4 regions of the Nitrobacter sp. TKz-YC02 genome follow, and region 1 is predicted to be linked to each of the others. Evidence: predicted binding sites of a transcription regulator. Region 1 holds the regulator's gene; each other region holds the start of a gene.
The links. Region 1 encodes PhoB, which activates phosphate uptake and scavenging genes when phosphate is short. Its sites were predicted from a motif close to TGTCATNNANCTGTCAT; they were not measured.
Positions count from the first base shown of each region.

Region 1 (4,238 bases):
CAGCGTCTTGCCTTCGAGCGACCTGTCGGCGATCCGGCCCTCCTTGCGTCGCTTCTTCATCGCGACGCTGGCGTCGAGAATCGCGCGCAGTTCCGTCATCGGCACGTCGAACAGATCGAGAAAATGCCGTGGCGCCTTGCTCATTGCGCCGCTTCCTTCGTTACGCGTGCGCCGGAAAGCCTGGCGCAGGCCTGCTCGAGCCGCCGCACGGATTCCTCGATCTCCGTCTCGCCGACAATCAGCGGCGGCAGCAAACGCACGACATTGTCGCCTGCACCCACCGTCAAAAGCTTTTCCTCGCGCAACGCGCTCACCAGATCGCCCGATGGGACCACGGCCTTGAGGCCAATCAGAAGCCCCTCGCCTCGCACCTCGCTAAGTACATCGGGATATCGATCGACGACCGAAGCCAGCTTCTGTTTCAAAAGCAGCGACATCTTTCGGGTCCGCTCGAAGAAGCCAGGCTCTAGCATCACGTCGAGCACGGCATTGGCCGCCGCAACCGCTAGCGGATTGCCGCCAAAGGTCGAACCGTGCGAGCCAGGCGTCATGCCGGAAGCGGCTTCCGCAGTCGCAAGACAGGCGCCGATCGGAAAACCGCCGCCGAGCGCCTTCGCCAATGACATCACATCCGGCGCAACGCCAATGCGCTTGTAGGCAAAGAGATCGCCGGTGCGCCCCATACCGGTCTGCACCTCGTCAAAAACCAGCAGCAGGCCGCGCTCGTCGCAAAGTTGACGCAGCGCTCGGAAGAACGCGTGGGGCGGCTCGCGCACGCCGCCTTCGCCTTGCAACGGCTCGATCAGGATGCCGGCGGTCTCAGGACCGATCGCCTTCTTTACGGCTTCCATATCGCCAAGCGGCACTTGGTCAAAGCCGTCCGCCGCCGGCCCGTATCCTTCGAGATATTTTTTCGAGCCGGTGGCAGCCAGCATCGCCAGCGTACGGCCATGGAAGGCGCCTTCAAAAGTGATCATCCGATAGCGTTCCGGATTGCCCCTGTGGGCATGATAACGGCGCGCGACCTTGATGGCGCACTCCACCGCCTCTGCGCCGGAATTGGCGAAGAAGACGAAATCGGCAAAGCTCTGGTCGCAGAGCCGCGCCGCCAGACGCTCGCCGTCAGGCGATTTGAAAAGGTTCGAGACGTGCCAGAGCTTTGCCGCCTGCGCCTGAAGCGCGGCGACGAGATGCGGGTGGCAATGGCCAAGCGCATTCACGGCAACGCCACTGGTGAAATCGAGATAGCGTCCGCCGTCGGAGCCAAGCAACCAAGCTCCCTCGCCGCTCTCGAATGAAAGATCGGCCCTTGCGAAAACGGGTAATAGATGAGACGCCGCTGCTGTAGTCATGACGATTTGCCGGTTGATGGGAAGCGGAACGGCTCGGCTGCGCTGTAGCGCGACCAACGAACTGTCAGCCCCGGAAACGAAATGTGCCGCCTTTCAAGGCGGCACGCGACGGTTATTCTAGGTGCGCGGCGATTACTGTCAATATTCCACTTGTGCTTCGGTGATGCGGGAAAGTCGCAGAATGAGCCGATTCTCTCATTTTCCTTGCAGAACATGTGGACGCCGTAAGGCCCGACTCTTGCGCGTGAGTCACGGCATATTGTAGCCTTAGGCTTGTCGAATACGACATCTCGTGCGGCGTTTTGATCCTCGATCGGTCCCTGTTCTCAGCGTAAGCGCCCGGGCGTTTTCCCGCCCGGCGAGGGTTAAGGGATTCTGCCGACACGAGTTTCTCAGGGGGCGCTTCAGGTGCGCGGCCTTGCGGGAGGCACGCATTAAACAAGGGAACAATGTGCGATGACGGTGATAACCTGGACCGACGACCGTGTCGAACAACTGAAGAAGCTTTGGGAAGCGGGACTTTCCGCAAGTCAGATCGCCGCCGAACTCGGCAACGTGACGCGTAACGCGGTGATCGGCAAAGTGCACCGGTTGGGTCTATCGGGCCGCGCCAAGAGCCCTTCGTCCACGGTGCCGCGGCCGCGCAAGGCCCGTCCGGCCCAGCACATGATGCGGGTGTCCCGCCCTGTCTCCCGGGGAAATACCGCGCTCGCGCAAGCCTTCGAGATTGAACTCGAGCCAGACCCGATTGCCTACGACAATGTCGTGCCTATGAGCCAGCGGCTATCGCTACTCGAACTCAGCGAAGCCACTTGCCATTGGCCGGTTGGCGACCCCTCGAGTCCGGAATTCTTCTTCTGCGGTGGCAAGGCTCTAACCGGCCTGCCCTATTGCGCGCACCACTCGCGTATCGCCTATCAGCCCGCCGCCGACCGTCGCCGCCAAGCGCCGAAAGCGCGGTAATCACAGCGTAACTTCAAATCTCGTCATAGCCAGGCTTGAGCCGGCCATGTCGTTTTGCGTCCAAGCAGATCGTAGATCTGCGGGAAGCCGCGGTTGACGCTTTATAGCGTTTTCGAGTGAAGTCGATGCCGGTTCGCGTGAAGGAAACGCGTCAAAACAACATCTCAACCTTCGTTGAGAATTCAATCAAAAACAAAATGCTCTAGCGCAGCATCACGACGATTATCGACGCTTTTCAGCTATCCCCGCTTACTCAGTCGCGCTCGCGAACTGCTCGTCCAACGCGTAGCCTGCACCACGCACCGTGCGGATCGGATCCGCCTCACCACCCGGACTGAGCAGTTTGCGCAGTCGTCCGATGTGAACGTCGACGGTGCGCTCGTCGATATAGACGTCACGACCCCAGACACTGTTGAGCAATTGCTCGCGGCTGAACACCCGGCCGGGATGCTCGAGAAAAAACTCCAACAGCCGATACTCGGTCGGGCCAAGATCGATCGGACGACCTGAACGCGTAACGCGGTGCCTGTCGCGGTCGAGCTCGAGGTCGCCAAAGATCAGGATCGATGCCAGCCGCGCCGGACTCGCGCGCCGCAGCAGGCTTTTCACCCTCGCCAGGAGCTCCGGCACCGAGAACGGCTTGACCACGTAGTCGTCGGCGCCGGTCGCAAGCCCTCGCACCCGCTCGCTCTCCTCGCCGCGAGCGGTGAGCATGATGATCGGAAGCTGCTTGGTTTCGGGACGCGCCCGCAGCCGGCGGCATAGCTCGATGCCGGACAGGCCCGGCAGCATCCAGTCCAACACCACAAGATCGGGGATGCGCTCTTTCAGCCGCGTATCCGCCTCATCGCCCCGCGTTACCGTTTCGACCTCATAACCTTCGGCTTCAAGATTGTAACGCAGCAGCGTCGTCAACGCTTCCTCGTCTTCCACTACCAGAATGCGTGCACCCATCGTATCTCGCCTGATCCCGTTTCAGTTCTGTGGAGTCGCCGATGCGAAACCAGTCATATCCCCCTTGGGACGCTTGTCGAGAATCTGCTGACCCTCGATCATGTAGAACACCGTCTCGGCAATGTTGGTGGCGTGGTCGCCGATTCTCTCGATGTTCTTGGCGCAGAACATGAGATGAATGCAGAACCCGATGTTCCGCGGATCCTCCATCATGTAAGTCAGGAGCTCGCGGAACAAAGAGGTGCAGATAGCATCCACTTCCTCGTCCCCTTTCCAGACCGCCATCGCCGAAGGCAGATCGTGCGCCGCATAAGCGTCGAGCACCGACTTGACCTGAGACCGCACGAGATCGGTCATATGCTCGAGACCGCGGATCAGTTTCAGCGGGCGGAAATCGCTATCGATCGCAACCACGCGCTTGCCCATGTTCTTGGCGAGATCGCCGATGCGCTCCAGATCGATAGCAACTCGCATGGCACCGACGATCTCGCGCAGATCCACGGCCATCGGTTGTCGCCGAGCGATAGTCAGCATGGCGCGTTCCTCGATCATGCGCTGCAGCTTGTCGATTTCGGCATCGGCGGCCACGACGCGAGCACCCAATGCAACGTCGCGGCGGATCAACGCGTCCAAGGATTCCACGATCTGCCGTTCAGCCAGTCCGCCCATTTCGGACACCAGCCGCGTCAGTTCCTGGAGGTCGTCGTCGAACGCCTTGGCGGTGTGTTCGAAAGCCATATCAAAATTCTCCTCGCGTCTCCGCACGCAGCCTCAGCCGAAACGGCCGGTGATGTAATCCTGGGTGCGGCGATCTAAGGGCGATGTGAACAGCTTGTTGGTCGGACCGAATTCGATCAGCTCGCCGAGATACATGAACGCGGTGTAGTCCGATACGCGCGCCGCCTGCTGCATATTATGGGTAACGATCGCAATCGTGTAGTGCCTTTTCAGCTCATCGATCAGCTCTTC
Region 1 covers NZ_CP180728.1:639,222-643,459, reverse strand. Annotated here, with positions in the region: gene argF (ornithine carbamoyltransferase) at 1-144, opposite strand, end outside; gene ACM561_RS03025 (aspartate aminotransferase family protein) at 141-1,352, opposite strand; gene ACM561_RS03020 (GcrA family cell cycle regulator) at 1,809-2,315, shown strand; gene phoB (phosphate regulon transcriptional regulator PhoB) at 2,565-3,269, opposite strand; gene phoU (phosphate signaling complex protein PhoU) at 3,291-4,007, opposite strand; gene pstB (phosphate ABC transporter ATP-binding protein PstB) at 4,041-4,238, opposite strand, start outside.

Region 2 (4,238 bases), 1.0 Mb from region 1:
AGCGGTCATCTCCGCAGCCGCGCCTTGGGCGTAAGTGAGATGGGTCTTTCCGATTTTTTCACCAACCGTGACCACGATCCGTTTCCACCCCACCATTGTGCCAAGGCCAAGCGCGATCGCCACCACGATCTTGACCCATGACGGGATTGTAGGCGTGCAAGACCGCGACCTGTTCCCTAGTCAGATCGTTCTCCTTGTCCTTCAGCAGGAACCGTATCGCTTCGGACGCGAGGTACATGTCGTTGCGGGTGTTGCCGACCGCTTCGGCAGGCACCTTTGCCAGCGAATCATAGCGGGTCACCTGATTTGCGATGTCGGTTACAAGCACTGCGAGGGACGGATAAGTGCTCTCGCTGATCTTGTGCTCCGAGACGTAGGCCGTGACAGCGGGCCGCGGGTTGCCGAGTATGTTGTAGCCGGTGGCCTTCTGCGCGATCACATCACTGGCGGCCGCCGAGTTGGTCTGGAATTGTGCCATCTGGCTCTGCGGCATGGATCGATTGAGAGCGTAGGCGGTCGGCACCGTGCCGATCAGGATCAGCATGATTAGGCCCATGCCTTTCTGACCGTCGTTGGAGCCATGGAAAAAACTAACATGGTCGAGCTCGCGCTGATGATGTTTACTCAGCCCCTCCCCAGCCCCGTATCGTGCTGAGAACACAGGTTGGTGTGAGCTTGAGATACTGCAAAACGAGTTCGGAGAAGCCCGCCGCGCAGCAAGGAGCAGTGGCAGCGACTGTCGTTCGCGTTGCGGCTGCTAGTAGCGGATGGCTTACTTCGATTCGATGAAACGAGGGCTCGCCCTGAAGCTCGTGCTCAGTTCGGGCGGTACGAAAATGTTCCGGGTGGTCGCCTATGTCGGGAGTAAAGCGCTCACCGATAAGCTCGGCACCAAATATGAGCCTTAAGAAGGCGAAAATAGCCGCCCGCAGGATTATGAGAACCCGGTGCGAGCCGAGGCCCCCAACGACCAGCTTCCGAAGATGATGAACTGGTACGCGGCCCAATGCGGCGACTGTCGAAGCCCTGTTGGTCCGGATATGCGACGCCCCGATCCGAAGCACGTCACCGCAAGCGCATCAGAGCGTTCGGCGTCCTGATCGAAATTTCGCCGGCGGGCAGCGCAAGACAAGGTCGGAACAACGGGAAAAGCAACCTGCGGCCTAGCGAAATCCATTTATCCGAACGAAGCGGAGGGTCACGCAAACGGGTGACCTTGCACCGCTCGTTGAGACATTGCGTCGCAGGCTTAAGCCTTGTTTTGGATTGACATATTTTTTTGGAACACGATCATAAGTAAACTACATTACAGAAATATGACAGACTAAAAAATTATTCAGGTTCCCTCACTTGGTCTTGGAGGAATGGTAATGCGGTACGGATTGATTGCGGTTTGTGCGGCAACGATGCTGACTACTTCGGCGCTCGCCGCTCCGTGGAACGGCGTAAGAGACAGCGGTCCCGGAGGTTATGAATCGAGTATCTACCAAGCCTACGCCTATGCCGGCCGTGTGAACACGACCTACCGTCGCCGGGGATATGCACCGGCTTATGTCGGTCCGGGGTACCGCGTCGTCTTCCACGAACGCTGCACCTTCACTAACGATCCGAGCTGTTAGAGCTTCCCCTCGGCTCGGAGCGCACATACTCCGAGCCGATTTTATGAATTTTACCCTATAAGGGGTTTAAAATGCCCACTGGGTGCGCATCGCGAAGGCGTCCCAGTTGGCGCCGAGATCCCGATTCGCAAGGTTGGTTTTCCCTACCGTGCCGTGGATCCAGTTGAACATCACGCGCATGTTGTCGTTGAGATACCAGTTGAGGCCGACGGTGATGTTTTCCTGCTTTCCGCCGAACACTAGTTTGTCGTTGAGATCCATATAGCTGTAGCGGGCAGCGATCTCCCAAGCGCCGATGCCGCCTGCCACGTCCCAGAAGAAGGGATTGGTAGGGTGCACACCGCCGAACGCAGCGTCATGTTGGAGGTATTTGCGCTTTTCACCGGTGAGGATGTAGCCGGCCTGAACGTAACCTCCCGCGAAATGAAGGTCGGAGGCCCCCCCGAGGCGGGAGACGCTATAGTCGAAATATTCGCCTTGGGCATGGAAAGGGCCGATGGCACCGCCGACTTCGGCACTTAGCACCCGCACGTCATTGACATTGCCAATGTTATGGGTGTCGAGCACCCGGGTCGGATCGATGCGAAGTTCGATGCGTTCGCGCAACCGGAGGTCATTGACGCCAGGGGCGCCGCCGGTGTCGGCGAGATAGAGCACCTCGCCGCCGAACAGAAAGGTCGCGGCATCGGTGTTGATCGGCGTGAAAACCAGACGGCCAACCGCTGAATAGGGTACGCGCAGCGTGTGATCATAGGCGCGCTCGGGTCCCGTCAGGTAGCCGGCGACCCACCACCACTTGTCGTATTTGATGACCCCGACGGCGGCGCGTTGGCCGCCGGCACCGAGGTCGGCAGCCATCACTTGCGCAGAGGAGCGCTCCATGAATGTGATGTTGTTCGAACTGGTGGCCTGTTCGAGGCTCCACATCACTTTCATATAGCCGAAGTCGATGCTCGTGTTTTTGAAGCCCTTGTATGACACAAAGGCGTTGTTGATCGTCCCCGTGCCGTCCTGAGAGCCGCCGAATTCGCCGATCAACGCATATACCCAGTCGCGTGCGAATACGCCGGTGATACCGATACGTGCGCGGCGTGCGTTGACGCCGTCCTGCAGGTTCTGCGGCACGGTTGCCGCCGAGTTCGGCCTGTAGTCATAACCCCCGACATCGAAGTGCAGACGACCGGTGATGCCGACGCAGTTGTATCCATCGGCGGTGCAGAAACGAGGAGAGTTACCTTTCATCGACACCAGAACGTCCGGTGGTGCGAATGTCCCCTTTGTCGGCATATAACCGGCGCTGGCGTTCAGGAAGGTCTTGTGCTGAACGCTTTCGAGCTTCTTTTCCAGCACGCTAATTTGCCTTTGCAAATCTTCGACCTGTTCCGGAGTCACGGTCTGTGCGCTCGCTTGTGCAGTGCTGACTGTGCCGGCCAAGCCGATGGCTCCAAAAAGCAACTTCGTGCCTACGGAAATGAATTTCCCGTGCTCTCGGCGCGCCGTCCCTTTCCGAGACATTGCGTTGGCCTTCGTTCTTGATTGACGAATTTTTCCCTTCTCGCCCCACGTCAGCATCGGTCATTTCCCCTTTTTTAATCAACTGGGGCAGACCTCTAGAAGGGTTCCATTGCAAGTATGTGACAGACCGGTGCCACTCCGCCGCTAAAGTATTGGAGTGTTGCTGTCCCGCCATCAGCTTCCTAGGAGCTGGTTCGTGGCCCGAGCGGCAAAACATTTTTGCTTCGAGCTCGACTTACGACTCGTGCCGGTCGCGCGTTTCAAAGGGCCCGCGTCCAGCCGAACATCGCGAAGGCGTACATCGGCGCTGGCCGGTTGTTGATCTCTTCCATCAGTTTGACGACGTTGCGGCGCGTGATTTCCGAAATGACCTTGTCGCCCCACACGGGGATCAGCACGTTGTGCACCATCCGCTCCACCGAGCGGTGCTGCCGCTGGTTCGAGACCGTAACGCCTGCCGCAATTCTACGCGGCCGCCCGCGTAACGAGGCACAATGGTGCGTAACCGGCAGAAACAGTTACCACGCTGACTGTTGACTAGCATAAGCGTAAACCGTTCAGGCCGCGGACGGTTCGACATAGCGCGGAAACACCGGCACCGGCGCAGGCAAAGCCGTGCCCGGTTTGATCCGGATTTGACCACCAAGCATCGCGAAACTTCGTTCGCCTTGCGGGATACCTAATATATCGAGCAACTTTGCGCAGGCGACAGGCATCGCGGGCTGGGCCAGAATCGCGATCTGGCGCACCACCTCGGCGGTGACATACAACACCGTCCTTTGCCGCGCCGGATTGGTTTTGGCCAAGACCCAGGGCGCCTCGCCCGCAAAATAGCGGTTGGCTTCGGCGACAACGGACCAGATTGCATTAAGCGCCTGGTGAATTTGCTGCATATTCATCGCCTCGCGCGTGATCGCGATCATGCCGTCCGCCTGTGCGAGGATCGCGTTGTCGGCGTCGCTGAAGTCTCCGGGCTCCGGCAGTACGCCGTCATGCTGCTTGGCGATCATCGACAGCGAGCGTTGCGCGAGATTGCCGAAGTCGTTGGCAAGGTCTGCATTGATGCGCGCCACGATCGCCTCGTGATTGTAGCTGCCGTCCTGC
Region 2 covers NZ_CP180728.1:1,646,842-1,651,079, forward strand. Annotated here, with positions in the region: partial or broken gene ACM561_RS07830 (inorganic phosphate transporter) at 1-595, opposite strand, end outside; gene ACM561_RS07835 (hypothetical protein) at 768-908, shown strand; gene ACM561_RS07840 (hypothetical protein) at 1,371-1,619, shown strand; gene ACM561_RS07845 (OprO/OprP family phosphate-selective porin) at 1,686-3,053, opposite strand; gene ACM561_RS07850 (hypothetical protein) at 3,395-3,532, opposite strand; gene metG (methionine--tRNA ligase) at 3,692-4,238, opposite strand, start outside.
Region 2: the regulator PhoB is predicted to act here: its motif matches at 3,254-3,270, upstream of ACM561_RS07845 (OprO/OprP family phosphate-selective porin).

Region 3 (4,238 bases), 1.1 Mb from region 1:
TCCCGTTCGGTTTGTGGACGCTGGAAACCACGCCTAGCGCTGCGAAATAAGCCTCCCGCGATCCCGACAGGATTTCGATCGGCACACGGCAGATGCGTTCAGCTTTGGTTATGAAATCAGGGCCATTCGTGGCATCGCGACAAGCGGCGGTTGCGATGGCGTAGACGCGGCCGACCTTCATGACCCTGCACAGGGCGTGAAAACGCCGCAGGGAGGTCAGCGCCTTGTTGATCGGATCCTGCGCGAGCAGCCCGGTGGATTGCACCTCGCGCCCGAGTCCGCACGATGCTTTTTCGTTGAAAATCGAAACGAGGCTCCGCTGCAACGCTTCATAGACGACGAGGCGTACGGAATTGGAGCCGATATCGATAACAGCGACGCTGGAGCCAGGCTTCCTTGGGCGCGGATATTCTCGCACAGGCCTCCTATGCGGGTGACTGCCGCTCTGCGCGACGCGTGAGGCGGCGCGGCGAAGATTCCTTGAGCGACTTTCCACGGCCGGACAGACTCGGATTCGTCATGAAATAGTTATGCAGGTTGAAGGGCTCCTCACCCTTCGCGGCCTTCATACGCGTTGATGATCCATCCGGCAACAACTGCCAACTCTGTTCGGTATCCTTCAGGTTCGCGACCATGATCTGCTCGAGAACCTGCTGATGCACCGTCGCATTTTGCAAGGGGCATAACACTTCGACGCGGCGATCGAGGTTGCGCGGCATCATGTCCGCAGACGAGATATACACAGCAGCTTTTGGGCCGGGCATCGGTTGCCCCATTCCAAAGCAGTAAATTCGTCCGTGTTCAAGAAACCTGCCGATGATTGATTTGACCCGAATGTTTTCCGACAATCCGGGAACTCCGGGTCGAAGGCAGCACATGCCGCGCACGATCAACTCGACAGAAACGCCGGCCAGAGATGCTTCATACAGAGCATCGATGATATCGGGATCGACCAGCGCGTTCATCTTCATCCAGATCGCGGCCGGTTTGCCGTTACGGGCAAACGTGGTTTCGCCGCGAATATGATCGAGAATCCGGTTTCGCAATGTCAGAGGCGATACGGCCATTTTTTCGATATCGCTCGGCTCGGCGTAGCCCGTGATATAATTGAATACGCGCGCCGCATCACGGCCTATGATCGGGTCCGATGTAAAATAGGACAGGTCGGTATAAATGCGCGCGGTCACGGGGTGGTAGTTGCCGGTGCCGGTGTGGACGTAAGTCGCGAGGCTGCCGCCTTCCCGGCGCACAACCAGCGACAGCTTGGCATGCGTCTTCAGCTCAAGGAAGCCGTAAACCACTTGGGCGCCGGCGCGCTCGAGATCGCGCGCCCACCGGATGTTTGCCTCTTCGTCAAAACGCGCTTTGAGTTCAATGAGCGCCGTGACCGACTTACCAGCCTCCGCGGCCTCCACCAGCGCCCGCACGATCGGCGAGTTGTTGGAGGTACGGTAGAGCGTCTGCTTGATCGCGACCACGTCAGGGTCGCGCGCAGCCTGCTGCAAGAACTGCACGACGACGTCAAACGATTCATAAGGATGATGAACAATCAGGTCCTTCTGCCGGATTGCAGCGAACACGTCGCCGCCGTGATCGCGCACCCGCTCGGGGTGGCGCGGGACGTACGGCACGAATTCAAGGTCTGACCGATCAAGCCGTGTGAGTTGCGACAGCTCGTTCATGGCCAGGACACCATCCACCAGCAATACTTCGTCGTCGGCCGCCGATAACGCTCGTTGAACGAATGCACGTAGCTCGGCCGGCATAGCGGCTTCGATCTCGAGCCGGATGACGGAGCCGCGGCGGCGGCGTTTCAATGCGGTTTCGAACAGGCGAACCAGATCCTCCGCCTCCTCCTCGATCTCCAGTTCGGAATCCCGGATGATGCGAAACGCGCCCTGTCCCTTGACGGTGTAACCCGGAAACAGCCGGTTGATGAACAGGCTGGTGGCGCCTTCAAGCGTGATCAACCTGACGGGGTCGTCCTTGCTGACTGGCGGCAGCCTCAGAAACCGGTCGATCTTTCCTGGCATGCGGATCAACGCATTCATCGGCTTGCCATCGGAGGTGCGCGCCAGTTGCAGCGCGATGGTGAAGCCAAGACTTGGAATGAACGGAAAGGGGTGGGCCGGATCGATAGCGAGCGGCGTCAGTAAGGGGAAAATATTGTGCAGGAAGTGATCCGCGATCCAGCTACGCTCGGCTTTGGTGACGTCCTTGCCATCGATCAGGACGATCCCGACTTCGGTCAGCACATTACGGAGATCTCGCCAGATCGCCTGTTGATCGCTCGCGAGCCTTGAGACCGTCTCGTTGATGAGAATAAGTTGCTCCGACGGCGGTAGCCCGTCCGGGCTGCGCTCGGTAATCCCTTCCCGGACCTGTGCCTTGATACCGGCAACGCGAACCATGAAGAACTCGTCAAGGTTATTGGCGGAAATCGACAGGAAGCGGACGCGTTCGAGCGCGGGGTGGCCGGCATTGACGGATTCCTCAAGTACGCGACGATTGAAATGCAGCCAGGACAGCTCCCGATTGATGAACCGTTCCGGGCTGGTGCGGATTGCGGAGTCCAGTTGCGGCTCCGGCCTTTTTTCTTCGGTAGCAATAGTTTGAACTGAATCCATTGATATGACGGTTCCGTATCTCGTTGGTCGTGCGGGCGCGGCGCAGCTGCAAACCATGGGCCAGCTCAATGACCTTTCCATGACATTTGATGTTACGGAAGGTCGTGGCGTCAAGGGTGAGCCGGAGGGGTGCCGAGTCGTATGGCTTCAGTCGTGATTCCGCAGCAGTTCGGCGGCGAGCGCGCGAGTCACAGGTCTGCCAAGCCGTAACGATTCGGTATCGAGTTGTTCGACGGCGAGGCGAGCGGCAGCAAATGATCGTTCGGTTCGGGTTGCGATATAATTGACGACCGCTTCGTCGATGTTCATTTGGCGGTCCGCGGAGAACTTCACGATCAGCGCCCGGAATAGCTGATCGTCAGGCGGCATCAACGTCACGACCGGCACCGCGCGGAGTCGCGAACGGAGATCGCGCAACCTGATCTCCATCGCGGCCGGAGTAACTCGCGCCGTGATCAGCACGAACGCGGCCTCTTCACGGGCAAGATTTATCAGGTGAAACATTGCCAGCTCGTCGAAGGCTTGCGGATTAATGTCCTCCACGACGAGCGCCCCTGTCGCCAAAGCAGCCGGTACTGTCGCTGCAGTCAGGCTTCGCGCGCTTATGGAGCGCGCGCCCGCCTGCTCCGCCCAGATCGTCGCGAGATGGCTCTTGCCGCAACCTTCGGGACCGGCCAGCAACATGATCCTGTTCGGCCACTCCGGCCAGCTCTCAATCAGCGATAGCGCCGCCGCGTTCGCGTGACCTTCCAGAAAGTCGTCTCGCGAAAAGCTTTCAGCGTGTGGCAGCGCGAATGCGAGCTGACGGGAGGGAGGGCGGCTTGCCAAGCATCTACTCCACTACAAACTCCACACCGGACCAATAACGCCAACTGGAGCGCGCCGTGCCATCTTCATTTCGGATCGATGGTGCTCATGTGACGCACCCACTCAACGAGATAGAAAGAGACGGAAACCAGGGTCAAGATCGCGATGGCGGCCATCAGAAAGGTATCGTAGGGCGAGGAATCAAATCCGAATCCCAGCGCCGCCAGCACCAACGCCGCGAACCCGACCTGCGCCCCCGTATTGAGCTTCGAAACCAGCAGCGGCTTCATGGGCACCGGCTTGTTGAACAGCCACGACACGATCACGGCCCCGACGATCATGATGTCGCGCGAGACCACCAGAATAACGAGCCAAATGGGAACGGCCCCTAAGATGCCGAGCGTCACGAAGATCGAGACCAGCAGCGCCTTGTCGGCCAATGGATCCAGAAGTGCGCCCAGTTCACTTGCCATATTGAAGCGCTTGGCTAAAAACCCGTCCACCGCATCGCTGACGCCGGCAACCACAAAGATGGCAAACGCGATTTCCATCTGATTGGAGGCGATAGCCCAGATAATGACTGGCACGAGCAGAATGCGCCCGAGCGTAATGATATTTGGAATACTCACGCGACGTTTCCCAGGCTCCGGATGGTTTCCGCACAAAACCTTCGGGAGACAAGGCTTTGCCGAAGGGATCGGCCCTTGTCTACATAGTATATGCGGACAGCCCGTGCGAGCCATTGCGCAAGTCCGCAATCCGACGTAACCAGCCGGAAAATGTCTTCGGGCGCTGCTGCATGAC
Region 3 covers NZ_CP180728.1:1,768,234-1,772,471, forward strand. Annotated here, with positions in the region: gene ppx (exopolyphosphatase) at 1-418, opposite strand, end outside; gene ACM561_RS08365 (RNA degradosome polyphosphate kinase) at 426-2,627, opposite strand; gene ACM561_RS08370 (chromosomal replication initiator DnaA) at 2,775-3,455, opposite strand; gene ACM561_RS08375 (CDP-alcohol phosphatidyltransferase family protein) at 3,521-4,063, opposite strand; gene purM (phosphoribosylformylglycinamidine cyclo-ligase) at 4,234-4,238, shown strand, end outside.
Region 3: the regulator PhoB is predicted to act here: its motif matches at 2,696-2,712, upstream of ACM561_RS08365 (RNA degradosome polyphosphate kinase).

Region 4 (4,238 bases), 1.8 Mb from region 1:
ATGGGCAATTAAAAAACGATCCTTTGGGATCGATCGCACCTCTCGCAGCATACCTCGGATGGTTGATCCGAAGCGTGAGTATTGAATGCCTCAAATCCACATTCCCCGGCAAAAAGTCGTTCACAGAACGGTTTGGGAAGTTTTCCGTGTGCCTGTCCTTATAGCCGCTGTCACCACAGCAGGGCTGACGTTTGCTCTTTTGGGCAATGGTCTTTCGGACGCGGTTTCGTGGTTGGCGCTCGCTGTGCCGGTAACAATCTCAGCTTTTTACTGGATTAAGGGCCGGTCTATCTCCCGAAGTGTCTGTGGCAAATCTGGCCTTCACCGCCTAACTTCAGGCACGTAATGCGCGTCGAGCTTTGACTTGAGTCTGGTCTGGAGCTGACAAGGCCGGCTCTTTTTTCTTGCCGGGGAGAGTCGTCACCCGTTGTAGAGGACGAGAACTACGGGACATATTTGGCGTCGTGGCGCCGTATCTAAAACGAAACCGCCGAGCGGAATATCATCGCCGGCGGCTTCGTCAGGATGGGCCCGGGCTAGTGGCAATTGCCCGGTGAGAAGAAGCTTTAGCCTTCCTGAGTCTCCGCGCAATGAAACTCGCGCATTAAGCTTGATGTTGCGGCTTCGGGTTAAATCTGGAACTGCAACGCGACGGCTCGATGCCCGCCCGCTATGCATATTAACACTACCCCCTAGATATCGTTGACCGATCCATCGCGTCGATCGAAGTGTTGTCGCACGATTGGAGATCGACGATGTTCGAGGTAGCTCTATTTTTTGTTGTGGTTGCGATGGGTGCTGTTGTTGTGAAGCTCTATGAGTGGCGGCAGGACGTGCTCTATGGCCCTTATCTAAGGCCGGATGATCCTTCAGAATTGTAGTGGATCCACGCTGGCGTCTGATCGCTGGCGTTGTCTTCGCCTCTTACGCGCCATCCACGCCCGCTTCGACCAAACGGGGCGCTCCGGGTCTGTCGACGACTATTTAGTCCCCGCATCACCCATTTAACTCTCGAATAGGAACATAGGCTGCGGGTGAAGTTACTGAGCCTTGGCCATCTTCGGTCGAGATGATGGCGCCAGCGTGTTGGTTGCCGAGGGCCGGTTCGATGGCAATGCCGGGTCCGGCGATCGGAAGGCGGGGTCGGACGGGGTTCCCTGCAATGGTCGCTGAGCAGCGGTTACCGGAAGCACGATCACTTTCGCTCCGACTTTCACTCGTTCATAAAGGTCCATCACGTCCTCATTGGTCAGCCGAATACAGCCGGACGAAACCCGCTTACCAATCGTATCGGGCTTGTTGGTGCCGTGAATCCTATATTCGGTCTCGCCCAGATACATCGCCCGAGCGCCGAGTGGATTGCCGGGACCGCCTGCCATAAAGCGTGGCAGATAAGGCTGACGAGACAGCATCTCTGCAGGTGGACGCCAATCCGGCCATTCTGTTTTGCGGGCCACAGCTTGCTCGCCGGACCATGTAAAACCTTTGCGGCCAACACCGATACCGTAGCGCATCGCTTGCCCGTCGTTCAAAACGAGATAAAGGAATGTGTTTCCTGTATCGATGATGACCGTGCCTGGCGTCTGGTGGCTGACGTAGTCAACCACCTGCCGAACAAGTCTACCGGGAGCGTCAGCGGCTTTTGGTGTTTCGACCCGAGGCGTCGGGGCAGGGATTGCAGCTTGAGTTGACGCTGCACGAACTGAAGTTGATACGTGAGCCGGAGTCGACGGTGCCTGGACTGAGCGCGCGGACGGCCTCCGTATTGGTTCGACGCTCGCAGGGCGAGACAGAAAAATGTACCCCAATGCGGCAGCGGCCATGACGCCGACCGCAACTCTTCCTGCGACCGGAAGTGTTATCGATTCTGTCTTTCCACGTTTGGCCCGCTTACCCATATTTCTTCCCAGATCCGTTTTGTGGGAAGAAGTATCTCAGCAAATTATAATAAACTTTGAAGCGATTCCGCTTGGGCCGGAGATCGTCAGGCGTCGTTAATGCTCGTTTGGCAAACCAAAATCGGTCTCTAATCTCCGCACTACAGAGGTTGCGGTAAGCGGGACAACCCGCTTCACCGCGATCGGCGACCTGAAGAACACGGTGCGTGGCCGAGGAGGCAGGAGATCTAGGATACTCAAAGATTGAGATCACTCAGGCTCGGATGATCATCCGGGCGGCGGCCGCCGATAGCCCAATGGAAGAGGCGTGCGTTCTCTGTGATCGAGAGGTCGTTGATGCTGGCATGGCGAACAGCCATGAGGCCAGCTTCGTTGAACTGCCAGTTTTCGTTACCGTAAGAGCGAAACCAATTGCCGCCCGCGTCTTGCCATTCGTACGCAAAGCGCACGGCGATGCGTGAATCGCTGAATGCCCACAATTCCTTGATGAGGCGATATTCTCGTTCCTTCTCCCATTTGCGGGTCAGGAACTCGACGATCGCCTTGCGGCCGGAGAAAATCTCATTCCGATTCCGCCAGCGGCTGTCCAAAGTATATGCGAGGCTGACCTTTTCTGGATTGCGGGAATTCCAGCCGTCCTCGGCTCCTCGCACCTTGAGGACTGCGGTTTCGTGCGTGAACGGCGGGACTGGCGGACGAACTTCGGACATTTGTAATTCTCCTGTTGATGTTAGCGATGGCACGCAGGCCCGATTTTCAGTCGTGGCCGGTGTGATCAGAAATTCCAGAGCGTTGCCGGAATTGTGTGAGCAGTTCGTCCTTGGAGCAGGAACAATAAAAGGGACTAATCAAATGGCCAAGCTGATCTTTCAGATCGTCCTTATAGAACCATCGGGCTTAGACCATTTTCGCCTGCCATTGATGGCGTGAACTAACTGTCATACAGCAGCGGTAATTTCGAACCCTTTTATTTGAGGTCCGAGATGAGCCAGACCATCGAGATTATTCGCGGCGACGGCGGTGATGAGCCACCATGCCTTGAGACTGGAAACCCGCGTTTTGGCGATCTTGTCGTGCGGCGTTTGAAGCGCCGGGACGTGCTCGCTGGCGCGCTGGCTACAGCGGTCGCCGCGTTGTTCGTCCGCCCTGGTGATGGAAGAGCCGGCGAGGGCCGCCTCGATTTCAAAGCAGTCCCGGTCAGCCGTGCCGATAGAGTGGCCGTCCCCGAAGGATACCGCGTGCAGTTCATCCTGCCATGGGGTGAGCCAATCCTGGGTCGCATGCCAGCCTTCACGATCGACAACAGCGGCGAGGATCAGGCGATGCAGGTCGGTAGTCACCATGACGGGATGCATTTCTTCGCAATCGATGGCCATACCGATGACGGGCTACTTGTTATCAACCACGAATACGTCGAGCCGCGGTTAGTGCACATCTCCGCCTCCGGTCTCAAACTCTGCGCCGAAGATGCATATCTCATCGATGGCCGCCGACCGGCTGACGAGGTGCTCAAGGAAATGAATGCGCATGGTGTTAGTGTCGTTCGAATCCGCCGCGAGGCCGGTGGCCGATGGGCGACTGTCGCCGATCCTCGCAATCGCCGCGTCACGGCGCTCACGCCGATGGAGCTGGCTGGACCCGTGCGCGGGAGCGACTTCGTCAAAACGAAATACAGCCCAGACGGCACCTGCGTACGCGGTACGCTGAGCAATTGTGCGTCGAGCGCGACACCGTGGAACACCTATCTTGCCGCAGAAGAGAACTGGGCGCTGTATTTTCGCAACGACGACAGCAAGGAAGGCAAGCCGGATCAGCCGCGGGAACACAGCCAGTATCGGGTGCCGCGCGGCAAGACGCGCTATCATTGGGAACTGGCCGACAACGGCGACGATGCTTTCGTTCGCTTCGATGCCTCGCGCAAAGCGCAAAGCCCGGCCGAGGACTATCGCAACGAGCCAAACGCCTTCGGCTGGATGGTGGAGATCGATCCATCGCGACCCGGTGCGGTACCGGTCAAGCGCACCGCGCTGGGGCGCTTCGCGCATGAGGGTGTTGTCTTCGCGCCGACGATCGAAGGCAAGCCGCTGGTCTGCTATTCTGGCGACGATGCCATGTTCCAGTTCATTTACAAATTCGTCAGCGCGCAGCCCTATAGCAACGCCAGCGCGGGCGGCCATCTGCTCGATGACGGAACGCTATATGTCGCGCGGTTCAATGATGACGGGAGCGGCGACTGGCTGGCGCTTGCGGTTGGTCAGAACGGCCTGACGTCTGAAAACGGATTCAGCAGTCAGGCCGAGGTGCTGGTCAACACCCGCGCCGCGGCGAAACATGTCGGCG
Region 4 covers NZ_CP180728.1:2,447,423-2,451,660, reverse strand. Annotated here, with positions in the region: gene ACM561_RS11635 (PepSY-associated TM helix domain-containing protein) at 1-85, shown strand, start outside; gene ACM561_RS11630 (hypothetical protein) at 756-881, shown strand; gene ACM561_RS11625 (L,D-transpeptidase) at 1,041-1,898, opposite strand; gene ACM561_RS11620 (DUF1348 family protein) at 2,135-2,608, opposite strand; gene ACM561_RS11615 (PhoX family protein) at 2,882-4,238, shown strand, end outside.
Region 4: the regulator PhoB is predicted to act here: its motif matches at 2,824-2,840, upstream of ACM561_RS11615 (PhoX family protein).